Regions from separate parts of the Prescottella sp. R16 genome, predicted to be linked through region 1. Evidence: riboswitches for the same ligand, from Rfam matches in the RefSeq annotation. Region 1 holds a riboswitch; each other region holds the start of a gene.
The links. Region 1 has a riboswitch for thiamine pyrophosphate ahead of thiO (glycine oxidase ThiO). Riboswitches for the same ligand answer to the same signal wherever they lie in the genome.

Region 1 (8,087 bases):
ACGTGTTGCGGCGCACGGTGGATCTCACTCCGTGGTACCCGCGCCGCCGCGGCGACGGATCGTTGCCTAGTCTGGTCGGGCAGATCGACGAGGGGGCCGAGGTTGTTCGAGGGTTCGTTGCAGTCCGGGACGACCGACGACCGGCCGACGCCACGCCGCGTCGGTCACACCGTCGTCCTCGCCCTGTGGGCGATCGTGTCGGTGGTGCTCGTGTTCACGACCGTGTCGCCGTGGGCACCGCAGATCGGAATCTTCGCCGGCGGCACCGATCTGGACGTCTACCGCGACGGTGCCCGGCACGTCATGGCGGATCTGCCGCTGTACACCCAGCCCGTCGTCTACGGCCTGCTCTACACGTACACCCCGTTCTCGACGCTGGTGTTCCTGCCGTTCGGGTTGCTGCCCCTCGACTCGGACAAGTACATCTGGATGGCCGCGAACCTGGCGCTGCTGGCCGTGATCGTGGTGGCGTGCCGGCGGATGCTCGGTGAACGGGTCACCGGGGCGACGGTGGCCACCTCCGGGCTGCTGGCACTCGCGTGCACGTTCCTCGAACCCGTCCGCACCACCCTGTTCTACGGGCAGATCAACCTGGTGCTGTTGGCGCTCGTGCTGTGGGACGTCTCCCGCGGCGACCACAGCCGGCTCAAGGGCGTCGGAATCGGTATCGCCGCCGGCATCAAACTGACGCCCGCCTACTTCGTCCTCTACTACCTCGTCCTGCGTCGATGGCGGGCCGCCGCCGTCGCCGTCGTCACGATCGCGGCGACGGTCGGGGTGAGCTGGCTGCTGCTGCCGGACGATTCCCGCCAGTACTGGACGAAGACGTTCTTCGAATCCACCCGCATCGCCCCGGACACGCACCCGTCGAACCAGTCGATCCGCGGAGCCATCGCCCACGTGCTGGGCCGGGACGCCCCCGTGCTGCTGTGGCTGGTGTGCTCGGCCGTCGTCGTCGCCGTCAGCATGTGGATCGTGGTGCGGCTGCACGCCCGCGGGGAACGACTCCTCGCGGTGACTCTCGCCGGCCTCACCGCGGCCGCCGTGTCACCGTTCTCGTGGAGCCACCACTGGGTGTGGCTGGTACCGCTGCTGGTGTGGATCGTGCACCGCGCCGCGAACAATCCCCGCTGGTGGGCGGCGGCGCTCGTCGTCTACCTCGCCGCCGGAGCCTGGCCCTACCGGTGGGACGAGCACGTCGTCGTGGTGGGCCTGTTCCTGTACCCCCCGTGGTGGACGTTCACCAAGATCTTCGTCAACGTCTACCCGCTGCTCTACGTCGCGATCCTGATCGGGACCGCCGCGATCGCCTTCCGGGGGAGAACACCGGTCGGTAGGTACCCGTCGGACGCCTGACTCGGACGGCCTGTCACCATGTCCGGCATGAAGATGCGCCACCTGATCGCCGTCGTCCCCGCCGCCGTGCTCGTCCTCACCGGATGCAGCAACAGCGAGGAGGCCGCCGACCCCGCCACCACGTCCGCCGACCGGCCCGCCGCCGCCGAATCGACCGGCGACGACCTCCTCGACACCGCCGTCTCGGCCATGTGCACGCAGGTCCTGACCTACCTCGACGTGTCGGAGCAGCAGGCGGAGACCGCGGGCGAGTCCTTCGACCGGGCCGCGAAGGGCGACGAGTTCCTCGGCGAACTCAAGTCCAACTCGGGCGTGTGGGTGGCCGCCTACAACCAGCAGGCCGAGGCCGTCGGCCAGCCGACCCTCGACCCCTCCACCGCGACGTGGGAGGACATGCCCGCCGAGAGCCGCGACCTCATCGAGAAGGCCGTCGACAAGGGCATCACCGGAGACTGCTGACCCGAAGGTCAGCCGCGCAGGGCGTCCGACAGCGCCCGCGCGGCGGCCTCCGGATCGTCCGCGGCGGTGATCGCCCGCACCACGACGATGCGGGACGCGCCCGCCGCCAGTACCTCCGGCAGCCGCTCCTCGTCGACGCCGCCGATTGCGAACCACGGCCGGGTCGGCTCCGCGTCGGCGGTGCTGCGCACCAGGTCCAGGCCCGACGCCGTCCGCCCCGGCTTGGTGGGCGTCGCCCACACCGGGCCGGTGCAGAAGTAGTCGACGTCGTCCTCGATCGCCGCCAGGCTCGCCTGCGCCCGATTGTTGGTGGACCGGCCGATCACCACGTCGGGGCCGACGATTCGCCGCGCATAGTGCACCGGCAGATCGTTCTGCCCCAGATGCAGGACGTCGGCGCCCGCCGCGAGCGCGATGTCGGCGCGGTCGTTGACCGCGAGCAGCGCACCGTGCCGACGGGTCGCCGCCCCGATCACCGCGAGCGCCGCCAGCTCTTCCTTCACGTCGAGCGGGCCGAACTCGCGTTCGCCCGCCGACCCCTTGTCCCGGAGCTGGACGATGTCGACACCGCCGGCGAGGGCGGCGTCGACGAACTGCGCCAGGTCGCCGGTGTCGCGGCGGGCATCGGTGCACAGGTACAGGCGAGCGCCGGAGAGGCGTTCCCGCGGGGTGAAGTGTGTGTCGGAGGCTTCCACACGTCGAACGGTAGTCTTTACCGCGGACGAATCAACACGGGAGTCCCAGGAGCGCAGATATCGGTGCGCGGGGCTGAGAGGGGACCTGCCGGTCCCGACCGTCATACCTGATCCGGATCATGCCGGCGCAGGGAGTGAGGTGGAAACAGTGACTCGAACCCTTTCCGTCGTCGGCGGCGGTGTCGTCGGCCTGTCCGTCGCGTGGCGGGCTGCGGGCCGTGGGTGGACGGTGACCCTGTACGACCCCGCAATCGGTTCGGGCGCGTCGTGGGTGGCCGGCGGCATGCTCGCCCCCCTGTCCGAGGGCTGGCCCGGTGAGGAGGCCGCGCTCGCGTTCGGGGCGGCGTCGCTGCAGCGGTGGCCCGACTTCGGCGGCGAACTCGAACGCATCGCCGGCGTACGGCTGTTCACGTCCGACGATTCGCTGACCGTCGCACTCGACGCCGCCGACGCCGCCGACCTGCACACGATCGCCGAATTCGCGGCTGCGCAGGGCCACGAGCTGGCGGTGCTGAACCGGGCGCAGATCCGGGAACTCGAACCGTCGCTGGGACGGGGCATCCGGCTGGCGCTGCACGCCCCCACCGAACAGGCCGTCGACAACCGGCTGCTCGTGCAGGCGCTGCGGACCGCGGCCGTCGAAGCGGGCGTCGAACTGGTCGAACGTTCGGTCACCGACCTCGACGAGCTCACCACCGACCAGGTGGTACTCGCCGCCGGATCGCACGCCGCGCAGCTGTGGCCGGGACTACCGGTGCGCCCCGTCAAGGGGGAGATCCTGCGGCTGCGTGCCCGCCCCGGCGTCACCCCCGCACCGAGCCGCACCATCCGCGGTACTGTGCACGGGCGGCCGTCGTACCTCGTGCCACGGGCCGACGGAATCGTCGTCGGCGCAACACAATACGAACACGGCTACGACACCCAGGTCACGGTCGCCGGGGTGCGCGACCTCATCGCCGACGCCGAGGCGCTGATGCCCGCGATCGGTGAGTACGAGCTGTACGAGGCGAAAGCCGGTCTGCGGCCGATGAGCCCGGACAACCTGCCGATCGTCGGCCGGGCGTCCGATCGGGTGGTCCTCGCGACCGGGCACGGCCGCAACGGTGTCCTCATGACACCGCTGACCGCCGACGCGGTGGTCGCGATCCTGGACGGCGCGCCTCTGCAGGAGGCGGAAGCTGCTTCCCCCGAACGTTTTTCACGTGTGATGATGGCATGAGCGAGGTTGGAATGAGTGAGCTGATCGGGATCACCGTCAACGGCGAGGACCGGGAATTCGACGGTCCGCTGACCGTGACGGATCTGCTGGAGAAACTGGACCTGCCGCAGCGCGGTATCGCCGTCGCCGTCGACGGGGCGGTGTTCCCGCGTGGACGCTGGAACGAGAACGTCGGCCGCGGTTGGGAAATCGAGATCCTCACGGCGGTGCAGGGTGGCTGACATGGACAAGTTGACGATCGCCGGACGGGTGTTCGGCTCCCGACTGATCATGGGCACCGGTGGCGCCGCGAACCTCGCGGTCCTCGAGGAAGCGCTCGTCGCGTCCGGTACCGAACTGACCACCGTCGCGATGCGCCGCATCGACGCGGCCGGTGGTACCGGCGTGATCGACCTGCTGCGCCGCCTCGACATCGCACCGCTGCCCAACACCGCGGGCTGCCGCGGCGCCGCCGAGGCCGTGCTCACCGCGCAACTCGGCCGCGAGGCCCTCGAAACCGACTGGGTGAAACTCGAGGTCATCGCCGACGAGCGCACCCTGCTGCCCGACGCCATCGAACTGGTCAGCGCCGCAGAACAGTTGGTGGACGACGGGTTCGTCGTGCTGCCCTACACCACCGACGACCCCGTCCTCGCGAAGCGCCTCGAGGACGTCGGCTGCGCCGCCGTCATGCCGCTCGGCTCGCCGATCGGCACCGGCCTGGGCATCTCCAACCCGCACCACATCGAGATGATCGTCGAGGCCGCGAACGTCCCGGTGATCCTCGACGCCGGGATCGGCACCGCGAGCGACGCCACCCTGGCGATGGAACTCGGGTGCGACGCGGTCCTGCTCGCGACCGCCGTCACCCGGGCGAAGGATCCGGCGCTCATGGCGTCGGCGATGCGCTCCGCCGTCGTCGCCGGCCACGAGGCCCGCCGGGCCGGACGCATCCCCAAGCGGTTCTGGGCGCAGGCGTCGTCCCCGATGTGAGCCGACCCGCGAAACCGCGCCGAACTCGCAGGGTCGGCGCGGTTTCGCGGTTTTCGGGTTAGGCTCGGAAGCGTCTGCTCCGTTGGTTCCAGTGCCGGGAGGGCCTGCCATGACGACGTTGAGTACCGATCTCCTCGACCTGCTGCGCTCGGATGTCGTGGCGTGGAACGCCCGGCGGGACGAATTGCCCGACGCACCGGATCTGCACGGGCTGAACCTGTCCGGTGCGGATCTCGCCGGTGCGAACCTGACGGGCGCCAACATGGCGGGCATCGATCTGTCGGGGGCGGACCTGCGGTCCGCGGAACTCGGCGGTGCGAACCTGACGGGTGCCAACCTCACCGGGGCGGTCGCCGCGGACGCCGACTTCACCAACGCGTACCTGACCAATGCGATCCTCACCGGCGCGGTCCTGACGCTGTCGTTCCTGACGTCGACGTACATGGCGCGCGCCAACCTGGCGGGCGCCGACCTGTCCGGGGCGTACATGACCGGGGTGCATCTCGAGGACGCCGATCTCACCGGGGCCAGACTTTCGGGGGCGTACCTCGCGCACGCCGATCTGACCGGCGCGGTGCTCGAGACCGCCGACGTCTCCGGCGCCGACCTCACCGATGTGACGATGCCGGACGGCATGATCCGCGTCTGACCCGTCCCGGGTCCGGGACCGCCCCGACCCCGAGGAGTCTCGGGGTCGGGGTCAGGGTCGGGTCATCCTCGGGGATGACCCTGGAATCGACCGTGGTCCGATGCGCGGGAGGGGATGTTTCGGGCAGAGTGGTCCCCATGATTGAAGTGAGGGGACTGACGAAGACCTACGGGTCGACGAAAGCGGTGGACGATCTCACGTTCTCCGTGAAGCCGGGTATCGTCACCGGCTTCCTCGGCCCGAACGGTGCCGGCAAATCGACGACCATGCGGATGATCCTCGGTCTCGACGCGCCGACGTCGGGTACCGCAACGATCGGGGGTGTGCCCTACCACCGGTTGAAGCAGCCGTTGCGCACTGTGGGCGCGCTGCTCGACGCCAAGTGGGTGCACCCCAACCGGTCGGCGAAGGCGCACCTGCAGTGGATGGCCGCCGCGAACTCGCTGCCCAAGTCACGGGTCGACGAGGTGCTGCGTCTGGTCGGGCTCACCGAGGTGGCCGGAAAGAAGGCCGGCGGATTCTCGCTCGGCATGTCGCAGCGACTCGGTCTGGCCGGTGCGCTGCTCGGCGACCCGAAGGTGCTGCTGTTCGACGAGCCCGTCAACGGTCTCGACCCCGAGGGCATCGTGTGGATCCGCACGTTCATGCAGAGCCTCGCCGCGGAGGGGCGCACCGTCCTCGTATCGAGCCATCTGCTGTCCGAGATGTCGCTCACCGCAGAACATCTCGTCGTGATCGGCCGTGGCCGCCTCATCGCGGACACCAGCGTCCGGGACTTCGTCGAGCGGGCCTCCGAATCGTCGGTGCGGGTGCGCAGCCCGCAACTCGAGGCACTGCAGGGGCTTCTCGCCGGGCAGGGTCTCACGGTCCGGGTCGATGCGGGTACCGACCACCAGCCGGCGCTGCTGGTGTCCGGGGCGCGCACCGAGGACGTCGGCACACTCGCCGGCGCCAACGGCATCGTGCTGCACGAACTGTCGTCGCAGCGCGGTTCGCTCGAGGAGGCCTTCATGAAGCTCACCGGCGACGACGTCCAGTACCACGCGCAGACTGTTCCGCAGACCCAGGGAGGTGCGCTCCGATGAGCGTGTTGAATGCCGAGCGCATCAAGCTCACATCCACCAAGTCGCCGATCTGGTGCAGCCTCATCGCGGTAGCCGTCAGTGTCGGCTTCGCGGCGATCATGGGTGTCGCGTTCAAGGCGATGCTGCGGGACGGCGACGACTCGATGGGCGAGTTCTCGGTCGCCTTCACCCAACTCGGTGCCGCCCAGTTCGGGTCGATGCTGATCATGATCATGGCGGCGCTGGCCGTCACCACCGAATACCGGTTCGGGGTCATCCGCACCACGTTCCAGGCGATCCCCGACCGCACCCGCGTCATCGGCGGCAAGGCCCTGCTGCTCGCCGTCGTCGCCGCGGTGCTCGGCCTCGTCATCGCGTTGCTGTCGTTCCTGGTCGCGCAGGCCATGTCCGGCCTGTCGCTGTCGCTGTCGGACGGCGACAGCCTCCGCGAACTGTTCGGCATCCCGATCTACTACGCGCTCCTGGCGGTCCTCGCGGTCGGGGTCGGTACGCTGCTGCGCCAGTCGGCCGGCGCCATCGCGCTGCTGCTGTTGTGGCCGCTCGTCCTCGAGAGCATGGGCACCCTCATCCCCAAGGTGGGCCACTACTTCGTCGAGTTCGGGCCGTTCAACAATGCGTCCCACTTCCTCAGCGGCAGCGGGAACGGCAGCTTCCACTGGGGGCCGTGGGGCGGGCTGCTCTACTTCGCGGTGTTCGTCGCGATCGTCTTCGGTGCGTCCCTCGTCGTCGTGAACAAGCGCGACGCCTGAGGACACGACTGAGCCACGAAGCGCCCGGCCGGAATCGATTTCCGGTCGGGCGCTTCGTCGTCCGGTACCGTCGCGGCATGCGCACCGTGGCGGCAGGCATCCTCGGGTTGCTGCTGGTGACCGGGCTGGTGACCGGGTGCAGCGACCCCGACGGCGTCGACGCGCCCGTGGACGGGCCCGGCCTGGCCGCGGCCGTCGACCTCGGCGCGGCGTTCGGTGATCTGGAGCAGTTGCAGCGCATCGCGGACGAGCACGACGGCAACCGGGCCGTCGGGACACCCGGCTACGACGCGAGCGTCGACTATGTCGTCGGGCAGCTCGAGGACGCCGGATTCGATGTGGACACACCGGAGTTCACGGTCGACACGTTCACCGTGCACACCGAGCAGTTGCGGGTGGCCGGCCGCGACGTGCCGGTGACGGCACTCGGGTACTCGCCGTCCACCCCGCCGGGCGGCCTGACCGCGCGGCTGGTGCCGGTGCCGCCGGGGGAGGCGTCCGGCTGCGACGCGGGCGGCTACGACGGCCTCGACGTGGCCGGTGCCGTCGTACTCGCCGACCGTGGCGGCTGCCCGTTCACACGGAAACAGCAGGTGGCCGCGGATCGCGGGGCGGCGGCGATCCTCGTCGCCGACAACGTCGACGAGGACCTCATCGGCGGCACTCTCGGCGGACGCGACGACGCCCGTATCCCGTCCGCCGCCGTCACGAAGACCGACGGCGCGGCACTGCGCGGTGCACCGGACACCGTCGACGTCACCCTCGTTCTGGACACCACGACGGAATCGGCGGTGTCCCGCAACGTGATCGCGCAGACCCGGACCGGGGACGACGGCAACGTCGTGATGGCGGGCGCCCACCTGGATTCGGTGCCGGACGGGCCCGGCGTCGACGACAACGGTT
Region 2 (8,087 bases), 1.9 Mb from region 1:
CGCCGGCGGGGGAGTACGACCTGTCGTCGATGCGATGCCTGCTCAACGGTGCCGAACCCGTGGACCCGGACACGATGGTCGCGTTGGCCGACGCCGGAACCCGGTTCGGGCTCGATCCGGCCGCGCTGGCGCCGACGTACGGGATGGCGGAGGTGACACTCGCGGTGTCGGTGCCCGAACCCGGTGTCGGTCTCGTCGTCGACCGCGTCGATCCGGACCTTCTCGAGGCGGGCGGTCTTGCAGTGCAGTCGAATCGGAGCAACGCCCGACCGCTCGCAACCCTCGGCCGGCTGGTTCCGGGACTGGAGGGGCGGGTCGTGGCCCGGGACGGACTCGAGTTGCCGCGGCGTGCCGTCGGCATCATCGAACTGCGCGGAAAATCCGTCACCCCAGGATATCTCACGGCCGACGGGCCGGTCGAAACCCAGGACGACGACGGCTGGATCGACACCGGCGACATCGGCTATTTCACCGAGGACGGGCTCGTGGTGGTGTGCGGACGCGTCAAGGACGTCATCATCATGGGCGGGCGCAACATCTATCCCACCGACATCGAACGCGCCGCTGGATCCGTCGCGGGTGTGCGCCCCGGTAATGCCGTCGCGATCCGACTCGACGCCGGTGACAAGCGTGAAAGTTTCGCTGTTGCAGTCGAAACCAACGCCATCGACGACCCCGACGAGGTGCGCCGCATCGAACGCGACGTGGCCCGCGCCATCGTCTCCGACGTCGGCGTCCGCCCCCGCACCGTCGCCGTCCTCGGACCCGGCGCCATCCCCAAGACCTCGTCGGGGAAACTACGGCGGTCGAGTTCGATCACACTGCTGTGAATCGGGGTCTTTGCCGCGACCGCCCTGTTGTGTCATCTTGACCGGGCCGAGCCGCAGGGGGCGCATCGGCGCAGGGAATGACACGGGGGTCCCGGTGTTCGCTGTCAACGGGTCAGAGCTGTCTGTGCTTCGCATCGAGGTCAGCGTCGGGGCTTGATGAGGAGTGCGCCCGTCGCTGCGATCGCCACGAATATCACGGTGAGGGCCATCGTCCACTGACCGACGAGTGCTGCTCCGAACACGATGGAGCCGAGGGCTCCGATCGTGCCGACGACCAGTAGGAGCGCACTGATCAAGGTCATGAGGTGATTCTCTCCATTCGACAACTGATCCGCCAGCATGACGGACGGATGCCGCAAGGTTGTGGTGCCGGGGCGATGCCGGCGTCGTCACCGATGGTTCTGCGTTGATGCAGCACCTCTTTGAGCGAGTCTGCGAGTTCCGACAACACGATCCCGGCTCATCGACAGCCCCGGCAGCTACTCGGCACGGGCTGATCGTCCATGGGCCCGTTACGTGACAGGGCCCGGAAAATAGGTCCGATATCGGAACTTGTTGTTGCACTGGATTTGTCGGATCAATGCAGTACATTCTTCGTATCCCGCCCTCGGTGTCGCACATTTGTTCATGCGCGGCTCACCCCTGAACAGAGGAAATACCCGATGAACGAGAACAAGTGGAGCGCAACTCCGATGGCACCCATGGCTGCCGATCCGCAGCTCAGCTCCGGTCAGCGGAACGCGGTCTGGTCCGCCCAGCAGTACTTGGAATCGGCGGCGTTCTCCCGAAGCGGGTTGATCGGGCAACTCGAGTACGACGGCTTCTCCACCGCAGAGGCGACATACGGAGTGGACAGCTGGATTGTGGACTGGAACGAGCAGGCAACGCTGAGTGCCCGGCAGTACCTCGGGACGATGCCGTTCTCCCAGAGGGGGCTGATCGAGCAGTTGCAGTACGACGGCTTCACCAGCGCGCAGGCCCAGTACGGGGTCAACGCAGCCTACTGACACGACGGGGCGTCCGAGGGGTGTCGGACTTCACTGCCACAATCACCTGGACCAGGAGGCCACCGGGCCTCCGCCCAGTTGGATCGGGAAGGCCATGAACACTGTCCGCCCCTATCTCCGCGTCGTCGCCGGCTTCTTCGCCGCCGTGTGTACGTGGATTGCGATCGTCGACCTCATTCTTCTCGACGTCGGCTCGGCCGTGATCTCCCTGCTGTTCGCGGCCGGTCTCTGGTATCTCGCTGTCGGCCGCCCGATCCGTGACCGCCGTGCCCGCACCGAAGCCGATGCCGCTGCCCTTGCCGCCCGCGCCCAGGCCGGGCACGAAGCGTTCCTCGCCGGTGACACCGCGGCCGCGTTCGCCCCGCCACCCGAACCGGCGCCGAGGAAGCCGATCCGCAAGGGTGTCGTGATCGCTTCGGCCGTCGCGGCACTGCTCGTCCTCGTCGGCATCATCGGTGACATCGGTGACGGCCTCGACAGCAGCTCGAGCACCACACCGTCCTCGAAACCCGCCACGCCCGCACCTGTCTCCGATCCGGAACCGGACAGCGTCACCCCGCAGGAGCTGATGCCGACCCCGTAGCGGGACTGCCGCAACGGCGAACCCGGAGACTGCTCGTAGCGGAGGCTGCTACGAGCAGTCTCCGGGTCACCGGACGGTCGGCCTACCCGAGCCCAGGCTGTCCCGGAGTGTCGTGCCAGGGTATTCGGAGCGGAAAAGGTTGCGGCGCTGCAGTTCCGGAACCACCAGGTCGACGAAATCGTCGAGGGACGCCGGGTAGGTGGGGCACATCAGATTGAAGCCGTCGCACGCCCCCGACCGAAACCATTCCTCGATCCGGTCGGCGATCGTCTCCGGCGTCCCGATCATCGTGGCGTGGCCGCCGCCCGCCGCAAGATAGCCCAACAGTTCCCGCAGGGTCGGACGCCTACTGGAGATGATCCGCTGCACCGTCGAGTAGCGGCCCTGCGGGCCCGTGAACTCCTCGACGGGAGGCAGGTCCGCCACTGCCGCATCGAGATCGTGCCCGGTGTAGTCTTGGCCGGTGAACACTCCCAGCTGCGCGATCGCCGCATCCACGTCGAGGAGGGCGTCCAGTTCCGCTTTCTTCGCCAGCGCCTCCTCCTCGGTGCGGCCGACGTAGGTCACCAAGCCCGGCAGGATCGCCACGGTCCGAGGATCACGTCCCGCAGCAGCGATCCTGGCCCGCACATCGGATGCGTACTCCACTGCGGCAGGCAGATCCCACGCCACCGAATAGACGGCCTCGGCATGCCGTGCTGCGAGCGTGCGCCCGGCATCGGAGGCCCCCGCCTGGAACAACACCGGCCGGCCCTGCACGCACCGCGGCACCGTCAACGGCCCGTCCACGCGGAAGAACCGGCCACGGTGGTCGACCCGGGAGATGTCGCCGGCATCGAGATAGCGGCCCGACGACCGGTCGATCACCAGCGCGTCCTCGCCCCACGAATCCCACAGTGCCAGTAGGACGTCGATGAACTCCTCGGCGCGAGAATAACGCTCCTCGTGGTCCGGTAGCCGGTCGAAACCGTGATTGCGTGCCTCGGTGTCGAACATCGACGTCACAATGTTCGCCCCGGCCCGCCCGGAACTGATGTGATCGAGCGATGCGAGTAGTCGGGCCGCATGGAACGGGGTGTAGAAACTCGACGACACCGTGGTCACGAGGCCGATCCGCTCGGTGGCTCGGGCCATCGCCGCCAGCGCGGTCAACGGTTCGAGGAACCAGGTGGTGCCGGCCGTGTACTCCGGGTCGACGCTGTGACCGTCGGCGAAGAACACCGCGTCCAGGTGTCCCCGCTCCGCCGTGCGGGCCAGCTCTTCGAAGAAGGAGATGTCGCCGATCCGTTCGGCGCACGAATCCGGGTGCCGCCACGCCGCCGAATGATGCCCGACACCGTAGAGGAACGCGTTGAGGTGCAGGGTGCGCTGCTCGGCCATCAGTTCATCACCAGGCCGCCGTCGACCACCAGGTTCTGTCCCGTGACCGCCCGGGCCCAGTCGGAGGCGAAGAACAGGACCGCGGCCGCGATGTCGGCGGGCGTGGTCACCTTGCGCAGCGGCGTCGACGACGCGATCAGATCGAACACCGCTTCCGGGGTGGCGGCCGATGCGTCCGTGGTGCGCAGCAGCCCGCCCGACACCATGTTGACGCGGATGCCGTCGGGTCCGAGATCCGCGGCGAAGGTGCGTGTCAACGACAGCAGCGCGGCCTTCGCGGCCGTGTAGTCGTGGTAGGGCACCACCGGATGCTGAAACAGATTGGTGCCGATGTTGATCACAGATCCGCCCGAGGCTTCACGCATGCCCGGGACGGCGGCCTGGATCGTGTTCACGGCACCCTTGACGATGCCGTCGAACTGGGCGGTGAACGCCTCTCCACCGATCCTGTCGGCCTTCTCCCGCGCATCCCCGTTGAACAGGAAATCCGGCAGCGCATTGTTGACCACGGTGGTCACCGGACGCCCGAAATACTCACGAGCGGTTGCGAACATGGCGTCGACCTGTGCGCGATCCGTGACGTCCGCAGCGATCGCGACGGCACGGTCCGCGCCGATCGTCGCAGCGATTTCACGGGCGTTGTCCGCGCTCGAACGGTAGTTGACGACGACGGCAGCGCCTTCGTCGGCGAACGCTTCGACGATGTGGCGGCCCAGGCCCCGGCCGGCTCCGGTGACGAGGACCAGGTGTTCGTTGATGTGCATGGTGTTCCTTCCCCAGGATAGGGAAGGGTTGCGTGACCTCGACGGCACCGAACCGTCGACGGCTCGGCATCCCTTCGCTCGTATGATCGAGATCAGGTTCGACGGGTGTTCTCTCAGCCGATGAACGGCACCCCGTGTCGAGTCCTGGGGTCAGGTTACCTGTTCTGATCTTGTTTGCCACCGCCGGTTCCGGCCCCTCGGGGCGAGTTCGCGCATGTCGAGGTGGCGGGGATTCCGGGGAGTGGGGAACACGGTATGTGTGCGACAGCCTCAGTGCAGCCGGTTCTGTGCCGCTTCCAGGCCGAGCTGGAGGACGAGTTCGACGGCGTCGGCGGCTTCTTCGCAGACGAGGTCGAGTTCCTTGCGTTCGACACTGGAGAACGGTTTGAGGACGTAGTCGGCGGGATCTTGGCGGCCGGGGGGCCGGCCGATGCCGACGCGGGTCCGCAGATAGTCCTTGGTGGCAAGGGATTTGCTGATCGAACGCAACCCGTTGTGGCCGCCTTCACCGCCGCCCTGCTTGAGCCGGACGGTGCCGAAGTCGAGGTCCAGTTCGTCGTGGACGACGACGATGGAGTCGGGTTTCACGGAGAAGAAGCGGGCAAGCCCGGCGACGGGGCCGCCGGACAGGTTCATGTAGGTGCGCGGTTTGGCGAGGATCACCTGGCGGCCGGCGAGCCGGGTCTGGACGATCTCGGCGCCGCTGCGCTTGTGGGCGCTGAACTTGCCGCCGACCCGTCCCGCGAGAACGTCGGCGACCATGAAGCCGATGTTGTGTCGGGTCTTCTCGTACTGGGGTCCGGGATTGCCCAGTCCGACGACGATCGCGGTACCGGTCTCGTCACTCACAGCTGCAGGTGTCCTTTCCGAACGACAGCGGCGTGCCGAGCCCGAACGGGGCTCGGCACGCCGCTGTGCGTGAAGCGGGGGAAGGCGATCAGGCCTCGGCCTCGGCCTCTTCGGCGGCCGGCTCGGCAGCCTGTGCGGCGACGACGTTCACGAGCAGCAGATCCGCGTCGTCGGCGAGGGTGGCACCCTGGGGCAGCGTCAGGCCGCCGGCCAGGAACTGTGCGCCGACCTCGGCGCCCTCGACCGAGATCTCGATCGAGTCGGGGATGTGCAGGGCCTCGACCTCGAGCTTGACGGTCGAGATCTCCTCGTTGAGGAGGCCGCCGGGGGCGAGGAGACCGGTGATGACGATCGGGACCTCGACCGAGACCTTCTCGCCCTTCTTGACGATCAGCAGGTCGGAGTGCTCGATGTGGCGGCGGATCGGGTGGACGACGACCGACTTGGTCAGCGCCAGCTGCTCCGTGCCGTCGACATCGAGGGTGAGGACGGCGTTGGTGCCGTGTGCACGCAGGATCGCGGCGAACTCCCGGGCCGGGAGGTTCAGGTGCTGCGGGTCGGTGCCGTGGCCGTACAGCACGGCGGGAACCTGACCGTCACGGCGGGCGCGACGGGCGGCACCCTTACCGAACTCGGTGCGGACGGACGCTACGAGACGATTCTCGTCGGACATGAAAACGGCTCCTACAACTCGCGTGAGATCTTCGTTGAACAGTCGTTCGTCGCGGCGAGGGCGGACGGACACGAACGACCGGAGCGCAAGCTCTACGAAGCCGTGGCCGCGTCGATCACGGTGACTGTGCGGTGCGCGCAGTTCCCTCGCCGAGACAACTCGAAACACCTTACCGGACGACGCGGCCCCTGTCAGCTCCGGCCCCGGTCAGCCGCGGGCTGCGGCGATTCCGGCGCGACGACCGAAGAAGCTGCCGTCCCCGAGGGACGTGCCCGACGCGTAGCCACCGGCGCAGACGCCGGAGGTGCAGCGGCCGGCCGCGAACAGGCCGGGGATCGGCTCACCGGAGACGTGCAGCACCTCGGAGTCGGTGTTGGTGCGCAGGCCGCCGAGGGTGAAGCCGCCGGTCATGCCGCGCAGGTCGATCGCGGCGACGGGGGAGCCGATCGGCTTGACCCACTCGGTCTTCTTGCCGAACAGCGGATCCTCGCCGTTCTCGGCGTGCCGGTTGTAGACGTCGACGGTGGCCTGCAGGGCACCCGCGGGCAGCCCCATCTCGGCTTCGAGTTCCTCGACGGTCTCGGCGACCCACTTGGGCTGGTGACGCAGCTGCGGGCTCGACGTCGGGCGGGTCATGCCCTCCTCGTACGCCGCCTCGTCGATCACGAGGAACGCCTCGTTGTGGTTCTCGTACAGCGTCGCCTGCCCGACGCGGCCCGGGTAGGTGTCCTCGTTGATGTAGCGCTGGCCGCGGCCGTTGACGAGGATGCCGCGGATGAACAGCTGGGGATCGCAGAAGAAGGCGACCTCGGCGGCGTCCATGTGTGCGAGGTCCGCGCCGAGGGCCTGCGCCATGCGGATGGAGCGGCCGTCGTGCTCTTCGATCGAGGCGGCCGGACGGTTGACCATCTTCGGCGCGAACGACTCGAGCATCTGGTTGTTGTAAGCGAAGCTGCCGGTCGCGAGGACGACACCCTTGCGGGCGCGGACGGCGACGTCCTTGCCGTACTGCTTGGCCTGCACGCCGACGACCCGTCCGTCCGCGTCGACGATCAGGGTCTGCACCCGCATGTCGTACTCGGAGCGCACGTTCAACGCCTTGGCTGTATCCACGAGCGGCTTCATGAGCATGTAGCCGCCGCCCTTCTCGGAGCTGACGTGCTTGTCCTGCATCTGCGGGACGTGGCCCCGCGGTGCGGGCGGGATGGTCGCGTTGAACGGGGCCGCATTCTCGCCACCCGTGTACTGCAGGCCGTCGTCGCCCGGCGGCTCCCAGCCAGGCTCGCCCCAGAAGCTCTCCTTGAACGGAACCCCGCACTCGTCGACCAGCCAGTGGTAGTGGTCGACACTGCCCTCGCAGTAGGCGTCGATCTTCGCCTCGTCGGTGCCCGGGCCGAGCGCGGCCTTCATGAAAGCCTTCATGTTGTCGACGGTGTCCTCGAACCCGCACGCCTTCTGCAGTGGGGTACCGCCGCCCATGTAGATGAAGCCGCCGGCCATCGCCGCGGCGCCGCCCCAGCCGCCGGTGCGCTCGAGCACCAGGACGTCGGCGCCGTTCTGGGCTGCGCCGACCGCGGCAGCCGCCCCGGCCACGCCGAAGCCGGCGACGACGACGTCCGCCTCGTAGGTCCATTCGGTGATCTGATCGGCGGAAATCGGGGAAATAGGGGTGGCAGTGGCCATGTGGGCGTCCTCTCCTGATTGAGTCGAACAAACGTGTGACCCAGATCATGGAACGACGGCGGGGGTGAACGGCAGGCAGTTCCCGGACAGTGGGAACGCCGTCAGCGGATCCCGGCGACGGCGGTCAGGAACCGGTCGAGGTCGTCGTCGGAGACGAAGTAGTGCGGCGACGCCCGGACGACGGAGTCGAGGCCGCGGGCACTCATGTCGAGCAACGTCGAGGACCGTCCGCTGACGGTCACGGTGATCTGCTGTCGTGCCAGGAGATCTCGGACAGTGTGCGGGTCGGCGGCGTCGACGGTGAACGTCACGATGCCG
Region 3 (8,087 bases), 2.2 Mb from region 1:
TCTGGATCCCACCGAGGCCCTGCGCGAATCGGCCGTGGAGCCGGCCTCCATCGGCAGGGGCCGACTCGTCACGGGCCTCGTGTTCGGCGCCGGCGGACTCGCCACCTCGCTGCTGCCGGCGGTGCTGCCCGGAGAGGCCGCGCTCGCGGGTGCCGGTGCTTCGGCTGTGCTGCTGGTGATCTCGGTGGCGCTGCTGGGCCCGCTGCTGGTCGCGGGGGCGGTCCGCCGGTTCGGTGGCCCGTTGCGGCGCAGCGCGTCACCGGCACTCGTGTTGGCGGCCGCCAACTCCGGGGCGCGGGCACGACGTCTGGCCGCGGCGATCACCCCGCTGGCACTCGCCATCGCGATCGGCTCGGTGCAGTTGTTCACCCAGGACACCGTCGCCGCGGCCGCCGACCATCAGTCCCGCTCCGGCATCACGGCCGACCTGGTCGTCACCGCTCCCGCCGGACTGGCTCCCGACCTCGTCGACACGATCGAGGCGGATCCCGCTGTGCGCGCGGCCAATCCGATCGCCCGCAGTCAGGCCCTGTTCACGACGGGCGGCGAGTCGCCGTCCACCACGGCGTACCCGGTGCAGGGCGTCGATCCTGCGGCCACGCCGTCGACCCTCGACCTCGACGTCCGCGACGGCGACCTGGGGCAGCTCCGGGACGGCACCGTCGCGCTCAGCACCGACGCCGCGTTCTCGATGAGCGCCCGCGTGGGCGACACCGTCCCTCTGCGCCTCGGCGACGGCACCCTCGTCACCCCGACCGTCGTCGCGACGTACGGCCGTGGCCTCGGGTTCGGCGACGTGACGCTGCCGATCTCGCAGGTCCGCGCGCACACCACGACGGGACTGACCGACATGTTGCTCGTCTCCACGGAACCCGGACGGGTCGACGAGGCCCGCACCGCCGTCACCGCGATGGGCGGCGTCACGGTCGCGGATCGCGCGGAGTTCGCCACCGCCGGACAGGAACAGCGTCGCACGCAGGCGTGGGTGAGCATCGTCGCGCTCGCAGTTCTGCTCGGCTATCTCGCGGTCGCCGTCGTGAACACTCTCGTGCTCGCGACCGCCGAACGGGGTCGCGAGTTCGCGCTGCTGCGACTCGTCGGCGCGAGCAGTCGGCAGGTGCGCCGGATGATGCGCACCGAATCGGTGATCGTGGTGACCGTCGCGGCAGTCGTCGGGTCGGTGATCGCGCTGCCCCCGCTCGCGGGTGTCGCGGCCGCGGTCTCGGGGCGTCCGATCCCGAGCGTCGACCCGGCCGTCTACGCCCTGATCCTCGGGGTGACCGTCCTGTTGGGACTCACCGCGATCGCGATCCCGACCCGAACCGCGATGCGGCAGGACCCGGTGACCGCGATCGGCACCCGGGAGTAGACGAGGAAATCCGCTCGCGCGGGTTCCGGTCGCGCTGTTAGCTTCGATTCGACGCCCGATCGACCGAAAGCCCGCGCCGTGAGCACCCCCCACCAGACGACGACCCGACGACTCACACCACTGATCCTGCTCAACGTCGCGACGCTGCTGTCGGCGACCGGCAACGGCATCGTCATCGTCGCCCTGCCGTGGCTGGTGCTCGAGCAGACCGGGCGGGCGACCGACGCGGCGATCGTCGCGGGGGCTGCCACACTGCCCCTGCTGCTCGCGAGCCTGTTCTCGGGCACCGTAGTGGATCGGTTCGGCCGGCGGCCCACCTCGCTGGTGTCGGACGCGCTGTCGGCGCTCTCGGTGGCCGCGATCCCGGTCGTCGCCGGAACCATCGGTCTGTCGGTGCCGGTGCTCGCGGTGCTGGCCGCGCTGGGCGCCACGTTCGACCCGGCCGGGATCTCGGCGCGTGAGTCGATGCTGCCCGCCGCGACCACGGCCGCCGGCTGGCGTCTCGACCGGGTCAACAGCCTGTACGAGGCCAACTACAACGTCGCCTATCTCGTCGGACCCGGCATCGGCGGTCTGCTGATCGCGCTGGTCGGCCCGGAGAGCACGCTGTGGGTCACCGCCGTCTGCTTCGTGCTGTCGATCGTGACGATCGCGTTCCTGCGCCTCGAACATGCCGGTCGCCCCGACCACGCGACCCGGCCGAAATCGATGTGGACGGGCACGCTCGAGGGCCTGCGGTTCGTGTGGAACGACCGCCTGCTGCGCACCCTCGCCCTCGTCGACATGGCAATCGTCGCGCTGTACCTGCCGATCGAATCGGTGCTGTTCCCCAAGTACTTCACCGACCGCAACGAACCCGCCCAACTGGGCTGGGTGCTGATGGCGATGAGCGTCGGCGGGCTGGTCGGAGCCCTCGCCTACGGCGCGTTGGCGCCCTTTCTCCAGCGCCGCATCCTGATGCTGATCGCGGTCAGCGGCCTGGGGTTGTCCATGCTCGGCATGGCATTCCTCCCTCCGTTGTGGGTGCTGCTGGCACTGTCCGTCGCGATCGGCCTCGTGTACGGGCCCGTCGGCCCGATCGCCAACTGGGCCATGCAGACCCGCAGTCCGGAGCACATGCGCGGACGCGTCGTCGGCGTGATGACCTCCACCGCCTATGCCGCGGGGCCACTCGGATTCCTGCTCGCGGGACCGCTCATCGATCAGCTCGGTGTCCGCACCACGTTCTTCGTCCTCGCCGTGCCGGTCGTGGCCGTTGCCGCCGTGTGTTTCACGCTGCCGGTGCTGCGGGAACTGGACGCCGACCGGAAGCCACCGACAGTGAGGTTAGGCTCACCGTCATGACTACCTTCGATGCCGCCGTCGTCGCCGCCGTGACCAAGCACATGAACGACGACCACACCGGCGACAACCTGCACATCGTCCGCGCTTTCGCGGAGCCGACCGCCACCGATGCCCGCATGACGGGGCTCGACACCGCGGCCGGCGAGTGGACCGTCACCGTCGACGGCGTCGAGAAGACCGTGCGGGTGCCGTGGATCGGTGAGGTCACCGACCGGCCGTCGATCCGAGTCGAGGTGGTCGCGCTGTGCACCGCCGCGTACGAGAAACTGGGCATCGAGCCGACCGGGCACTGATCCAGTTCAGCTGAACCCCATCACCTCGTCCCCCCACGCGATCCGCATGTCGTGGTCGGGGTCGACGACGACGCTGTCGTGGTTGTCGATCAGCAGCGTCGACCGGGTGCCCTCGGTGTAGGGGGGCCAGTGTTTGGACCCGTCGAGGGCTGCGGGAACGGCGTGCCGCGCGAACGCGAGCCAGCGGCGCTGCACGCGTCCCGCCACCTCGAGTGTGCTCTTGCGGCCACCGAGCCAGAACGTCGGGTCGGGGTTGAGGGTGCCGAAATTGCCGAACACGTAGGGCAATTCGGTGGCGTGCCCCGCCCCGACCCGCGCCGCCTTGAGCATCGGGGTGGCGTGGTCGAACCGGTACATCCACGTCGGGGAGTGCCGGCTGTGCGCGTCGGCCACCCACAGCACCGGCATCCGGAACGCCGCGTCCCGCGACAGCGCCAGTACCCCACGGGATTTCGTCGCATCCGGGTAGGCGGCGGCGATCTCGGCGAGCCGCTCCGGCGACAGATCCGGGTTGTCCTCGGCCAGCCCCGTGAACATCTGCTGCACGGCCTCCGAACTGACCGGCAGCAGCGGCGAGCGCATGAACTTGAAGATCGACGCCTCGTCCTTGTTGGAGCCGATGATGAGCGGAATCCGGTGCGAGAGCCCCTTCTGGAATGCCGCCACCGGGTAGTGCGGCACCAGATCACGATCCACGACGGGCGCCATCGCGAGCGTGCCCGGCACCCGGGTGGGGATCTCGTCGACGAGCAGGTCCCCAGCCTTCACCAGGTCGTCGACCGGCATACCGATCAGGTCCCCGGCCCCCTCGGCCGGCAGGTCCAGCAGTTCCAGATAGCGGCGGGCGACGGTCGCAGCCCGCTCGGCGCCGTACACCGACGTCGCGGGCGGGCTCTGCACGATGGCCCGATGGAACAGGCCCTCGGCCCGCGGCACCGTCATCAGCGTCGTGATCGATCCGCCGCCCGACGACTCCCCGAACAGTGTCACCGCACCCGGGTCGCCGCCGAATGCCGCGATGTTGTCGCGTACCCACTCCAGGACCGCGATCTGGTCCCGCAACCCGAGATTCGACTCGAATGTCCGGTTCGCCGTCGACAGCGACGACAGATCCAGGAAACCCAGTGCCCCGAGCCGGTAGTTGAACGTCACGAGCACGATGTCGCCGCGTTCGACGAGCAGGCGACCGTCGTAGACGGCCTGCGCCGACGAGCCCAGGCAGTACGCGCCGCCGTGGATCCACACCATCACCGGACGCGGCTCACCGTCCGGGGGCGGTGCCCACACGTTGACGGTCAGGCAGTCCTCGTCGATCCGCATCGACGGATCGAGCGGTACCGACGTGTCGTGTCCCTGCGGCGCCATCGCCCCGAACACCGCGCAGTCGAGGACGTCGCTCCACGGCTCCGGCGGCCGTGGGCTGCGGAACCGCAGGTCGCCGACCGGAGGCGCGGCGTACGGGATGCCCTTCCAGGCGACGACGGCGCCGTCACCGTGCCCGCGAACCGGGCCGTACGTCGTGTCGGCGACGACCGTGCCGGGCCGCTCGGAGCGGCCGGCGTCGAGTACGTCCACTGGTTCCACGGCCCGACCTCCTGACCTTCCGGGTGCCCACCGGCCCCCTGGGCTGCCGTCTGCCAACGTACCAATCCGGCGGTGCTATGGTCGGCTCGTTCACCGACACGGGGTGCTCCGCACAGAGCGGGGCTGAGATCACACCCGGAGAACCTGCTCAGGTAATGCTGACGAAGGGATGTCACGGCGATGACGACGCCTGTCCACGACATATCTGTATCCACCCCTGCATCCGCCGACGGCGGACGCTTCACCGATCTGCTGTGGGAGCGCACTGCGTCCCTGCGGGCCGAGATCGACGACATGGAGTTCCTGCGGCGGCTCGGTGACGGCACGCTGCCGCTCGACGTGTTCCGCACCTACATCGAGCAGGACTCGCTGTATCTCGCCGAGTACGCGAAGGCGCTCGCGCTGCTCGCCGCCAAGTCCCCGGACCCGCAGACCTCGGCGTTCTGGGCGACGTCGGCGGCGACGGCCGCCGTCGTCGAATCGGAGCTGCACGAGAACCTGCTCTCCGGCGGACTTCTCCCGGAAAGCACTGAGACACTGCAACATTCATCGGCCTGCCTCGGATACGTGTCGTATCTGACGGCGACCGCGGCCACCGAACCGTACCCGGTGGGGGCGGCCGCGGTGCTGCCGTGCTTCTGGATCTACGCCGTCGTCGGACGACGTCTCGCCGCGAGCGCACACGACGTGCTCGCTGCCGATCCGTCGCACCCGTACGCGCAGTGGGTCACCACGTACGACGACCCGGCATTCCACGAATCCGTCGACACCGCACGACGGTTGGTGGACGCGGCCGCCGACGCCGCCACCGGTGAGCAGCGCGACGCGATGATCCGCGCCTTCGTGAACGCGGCCCGCTACGAGTTCCTGTTCTGGGACACCGCGCTGCACCCGCAGCCGTGGCCCGCGTCGTGAGCGCGATGTCGCGGCTGCGCCGCGCCCTGGCGACGTCGGCGATCGTGGTGGCGGCGGTGGGTGTTCTCACCGGGTGCACGGCGTCGGGCGAGTCCGACGACACGATCCGGTTCGCCCTGGACTGGACGCCGAACACCAACCACACCGGTCTGTTCGTGGCGTTGCAGGAGGGCTGGTTCGCGGACGCCGGCCTGGACGTGCAGGTGCTGCCGTACAACAACACCGCCCCCGACACCCTCGTCGACGCCGGCAACGCCGAGTTCGGGATCAGCTTCCAGGACTCGGCGACGTTCGCCCGGGCCGCCGGCGCGCAGACCGTGTCGGTGCTCGCGCCGATGCAGCACTGGGCCACTGGCATCGGCGTCAAGGCCGATCGGGCCGACCTCGCGAGCCCGAAGGATCTCGACGGCAGGACCTACGCCGGGTTCGGCGATCCGGGCGAGCGGGAGACGCTGCGTCAGGTGATCCGGAACGACGGCGGCACAGGCGATTTCGACACGGTCGTGCTCGGCACGTCGGCGTACGAGGCGGTGTACGGCGGGCAGGCCGACTTCACGGTGTCGTACTTCGCGTGGGAGGGCATCGAGGCCGAGCACCGCGGCACCCCGATGCGCTACTTCCACTACACCGACTTCGGTTTCCCGGACGCATACGCGATCGTCGTCAACGGCAACGAGAAGTGGCTCGCCGAGCATCCCGAGCAGGCCCGCGCATTCGTGCAGGCGCTGCAACGGGGCTATCAGACGGCCGCCGACGATCCCGATCGCGGCGCGCAGGCCCTCATCGACGCCAACCCGGGTGTCTTCACCGACGAGGCCCTCGTCCGCGAGAGCCAGCGGATGCTCGCCGCCGACTACATGCTGGACGCGGACGGACGGGTCGGTACCCAGAGGCTCGACCAGTGGGCCGGCTACTCCGGATTCCTGTTCCGACACGGCCTGCTCGCCGGCCCGGACGGCGCGCCGCTGACCGTCGAACCGGACTGGTCGACGTACTTCACCGATGAGTACCTCGCGTAGCACCGCGCGCCGACTGCTCCCCGCGGCCGTCGTCGCGGCGCTGCTGGTCGCCGCGTGGCAGATCTATGTGAGCGTCAGCGGGATCCGCCCGCAGGTGCTGCCCTCACCGGCCCGGGTGCTCGGTCAGGGCTGGTCGCACCGTGACGACATCGCCGTCCACGCGTGGGCGACGCTGCAGGTGACGCTGCTCGGGTTCGCGGTGTCGCTCGTGGTGGCCTGGGCGCTCGCGATCCTCGTCGACTTCTCCCCGTGGCTGCGGCGGGCCCTCGTGCCGCTGTTCGTGGTCTCGCAGACACTGCCGATCATCGCGATCGCACCACTGATGATCATCTGGTTCGGTTTCGGGGTGCTGCCGAAGATCCTCGTGATCGCACTCGTGACGTTCTTCCCGATGGCGATCGGGCTGATCGAGGGCTTCGCGTCCACCGACCGGGACGCCGGCGCACTGCTGCGCAGCATGGGCGCGTCCCGGTGGCAGCAGTTCCGGTTGGTGCGGCTGCCGTCGGCACTCCCCCGGTTCTTCACCGCGCTGCGCATCGGCATCACGTACGCCGTCGTCGGCGCGGTGTTCGCCGAATACGTCGGTGCCACCGCCGGGCTCGGCATCTACATGAGCGTGCAGAAGAACTCGTTCCGCACCGACCTCGTGCTGGCGGCCGTGCTCGTGACCGCGGCGATCAGCGTCGCGCTGTACCTGTGCACGTTCGCGATCGAGCGGGTCGTGGCGCCCTGGATCCGTCACACCTCCGGAGGACACCGCCATGACTGAGCCGATCGTCGCCCTGTCGTCCGTCACCAAGTCGTTCGGCCCGCGCCGCGTGCTCGACGGCATCGACCTGACCGTCCGGCCCGGCGAATTCGTGTCGGTGATCGGGCCGAGCGGCTGCGGCAAGAGCACCCTGTTCGCCGTCGTCGCCGGACTCGAGACGGCGGATACCGGCACCGCGACCGCCCCGACGTGCGCCCACATGCCGCAGAAGGATCTGCTGCTGCCGTGGCGTTCGATCCTCGACAACACCACCCTCGGCCTCGAGGTGCAGCGGATCCCGCGCAAGCAGGCCCGGGCCCGGGCGGCGGCACTGTTCCCCCGCTTCGGGCTCGCCGGCTTCGAGGACGCGCGCCCGCACGAACTGTCCGGTGGTATGCGGCAACGCGCGGCCCTGCTGCGCACCGTCGTCCAGGACCGCCCGGTGCTGCTGTTGGACGAGCCCTTCGGCGCTCTCGACTCCCTCACCCGTACCGAGATGCAGACCTGGCTGCAGGACGTGTGGCTCCAGGACCGGTGGACCGTACTGATGATCACCCACGACGTCCGTGAGGCCGTGTTCCTGTCCGACCGCGTGATCGTGCTGTCCGACCGGCCGGCGACCGTGCGCCGCGACGTCGTCGTCGATCTGCCCCGGCCCCGGGACCTGTCGATCGTCACGTCCCCCGAGTTCGCGGCGATCGAGGGCGAGTTGATCGCGCTCCTGCGGCGCACGACCCCGGTGCACAGTTAGGGAGCACCGGAACTCGTCGACCACGCACGTCGCACGAAACCTCTTGCGTCACAATAGGAAACGG

Region 2: it holds a riboswitch for thiamine pyrophosphate, as region 1 does, so the genes downstream of both, Q5696_RS05680 (3-oxoacyl-ACP reductase) here and thiO (glycine oxidase ThiO) in region 1, are expected to answer to the same signal.
Region 3: it holds a riboswitch for thiamine pyrophosphate, as region 1 does, so the genes downstream of both, Q5696_RS07050 (TenA family protein) here and thiO (glycine oxidase ThiO) in region 1, are expected to answer to the same signal.

The regions. Positions count from the first base shown of each region.
Region 1 covers NZ_CP130943.1:3,825,076-3,833,162, reverse strand. The annotation lists gene Q5696_RS18010 (glycosyltransferase 87 family protein) at 103-1,356, shown strand; gene Q5696_RS18005 (hypothetical protein) at 1,384-1,815, shown strand; gene thiE (thiamine phosphate synthase) at 1,824-2,510, opposite strand; TPP riboswitch at 2,537-2,661, shown strand; gene thiO (glycine oxidase ThiO) at 2,650-3,729, shown strand; gene thiS (sulfur carrier protein ThiS) at 3,726-3,950, shown strand; gene Q5696_RS17985 (thiazole synthase) at 3,952-4,701, shown strand; gene Q5696_RS17980 (pentapeptide repeat-containing protein) at 4,811-5,350, shown strand; gene Q5696_RS17975 (ABC transporter ATP-binding protein) at 5,488-6,435, shown strand; gene Q5696_RS17970 (ABC transporter permease) at 6,432-7,184, shown strand; gene Q5696_RS17965 (M20/M25/M40 family metallo-hydrolase) at 7,262-8,087, shown strand, end outside.
Region 2 covers NZ_CP130943.1:1,196,446-1,204,532, forward strand. The annotation lists gene Q5696_RS05655 (fatty acyl-AMP ligase) at 1-830, shown strand, start outside; gene Q5696_RS05660 (hypothetical protein) at 971-1,132, opposite strand; gene Q5696_RS05665 (Ltp family lipoprotein) at 1,493-1,837, shown strand; gene Q5696_RS05670 (hypothetical protein) at 1,932-2,420, shown strand; gene Q5696_RS05675 (LLM class flavin-dependent oxidoreductase) at 2,487-3,800, opposite strand; gene Q5696_RS05680 (3-oxoacyl-ACP reductase) at 3,800-4,564, opposite strand; TPP riboswitch at 4,617-4,709, opposite strand; gene pth (aminoacyl-tRNA hydrolase) at 4,835-5,413, opposite strand; gene Q5696_RS05690 (50S ribosomal protein L25/general stress protein Ctc) at 5,502-6,086, opposite strand; gene Q5696_RS05695 (FAD-dependent oxidoreductase) at 6,294-7,769, opposite strand; gene Q5696_RS05700 (aminotransferase class V-fold PLP-dependent enzyme) at 7,871-8,087, opposite strand, start outside.
Region 3 covers NZ_CP130943.1:1,486,494-1,494,580, reverse strand. The annotation lists gene Q5696_RS07070 (FtsX-like permease family protein) at 1-1,369, shown strand, start outside; gene Q5696_RS07065 (MFS transporter) at 1,448-2,713, shown strand; gene Q5696_RS07060 (DUF2470 domain-containing protein) at 2,710-3,006, shown strand; gene Q5696_RS07055 (carboxylesterase/lipase family protein) at 3,013-4,581, opposite strand; TPP riboswitch at 4,680-4,777, shown strand; gene Q5696_RS07050 (TenA family protein) at 4,771-5,505, shown strand; gene Q5696_RS07045 (ABC transporter substrate-binding protein) at 5,511-6,524, shown strand; gene Q5696_RS07040 (ABC transporter permease) at 6,508-7,293, shown strand; gene Q5696_RS07035 (ABC transporter ATP-binding protein) at 7,286-8,023, shown strand.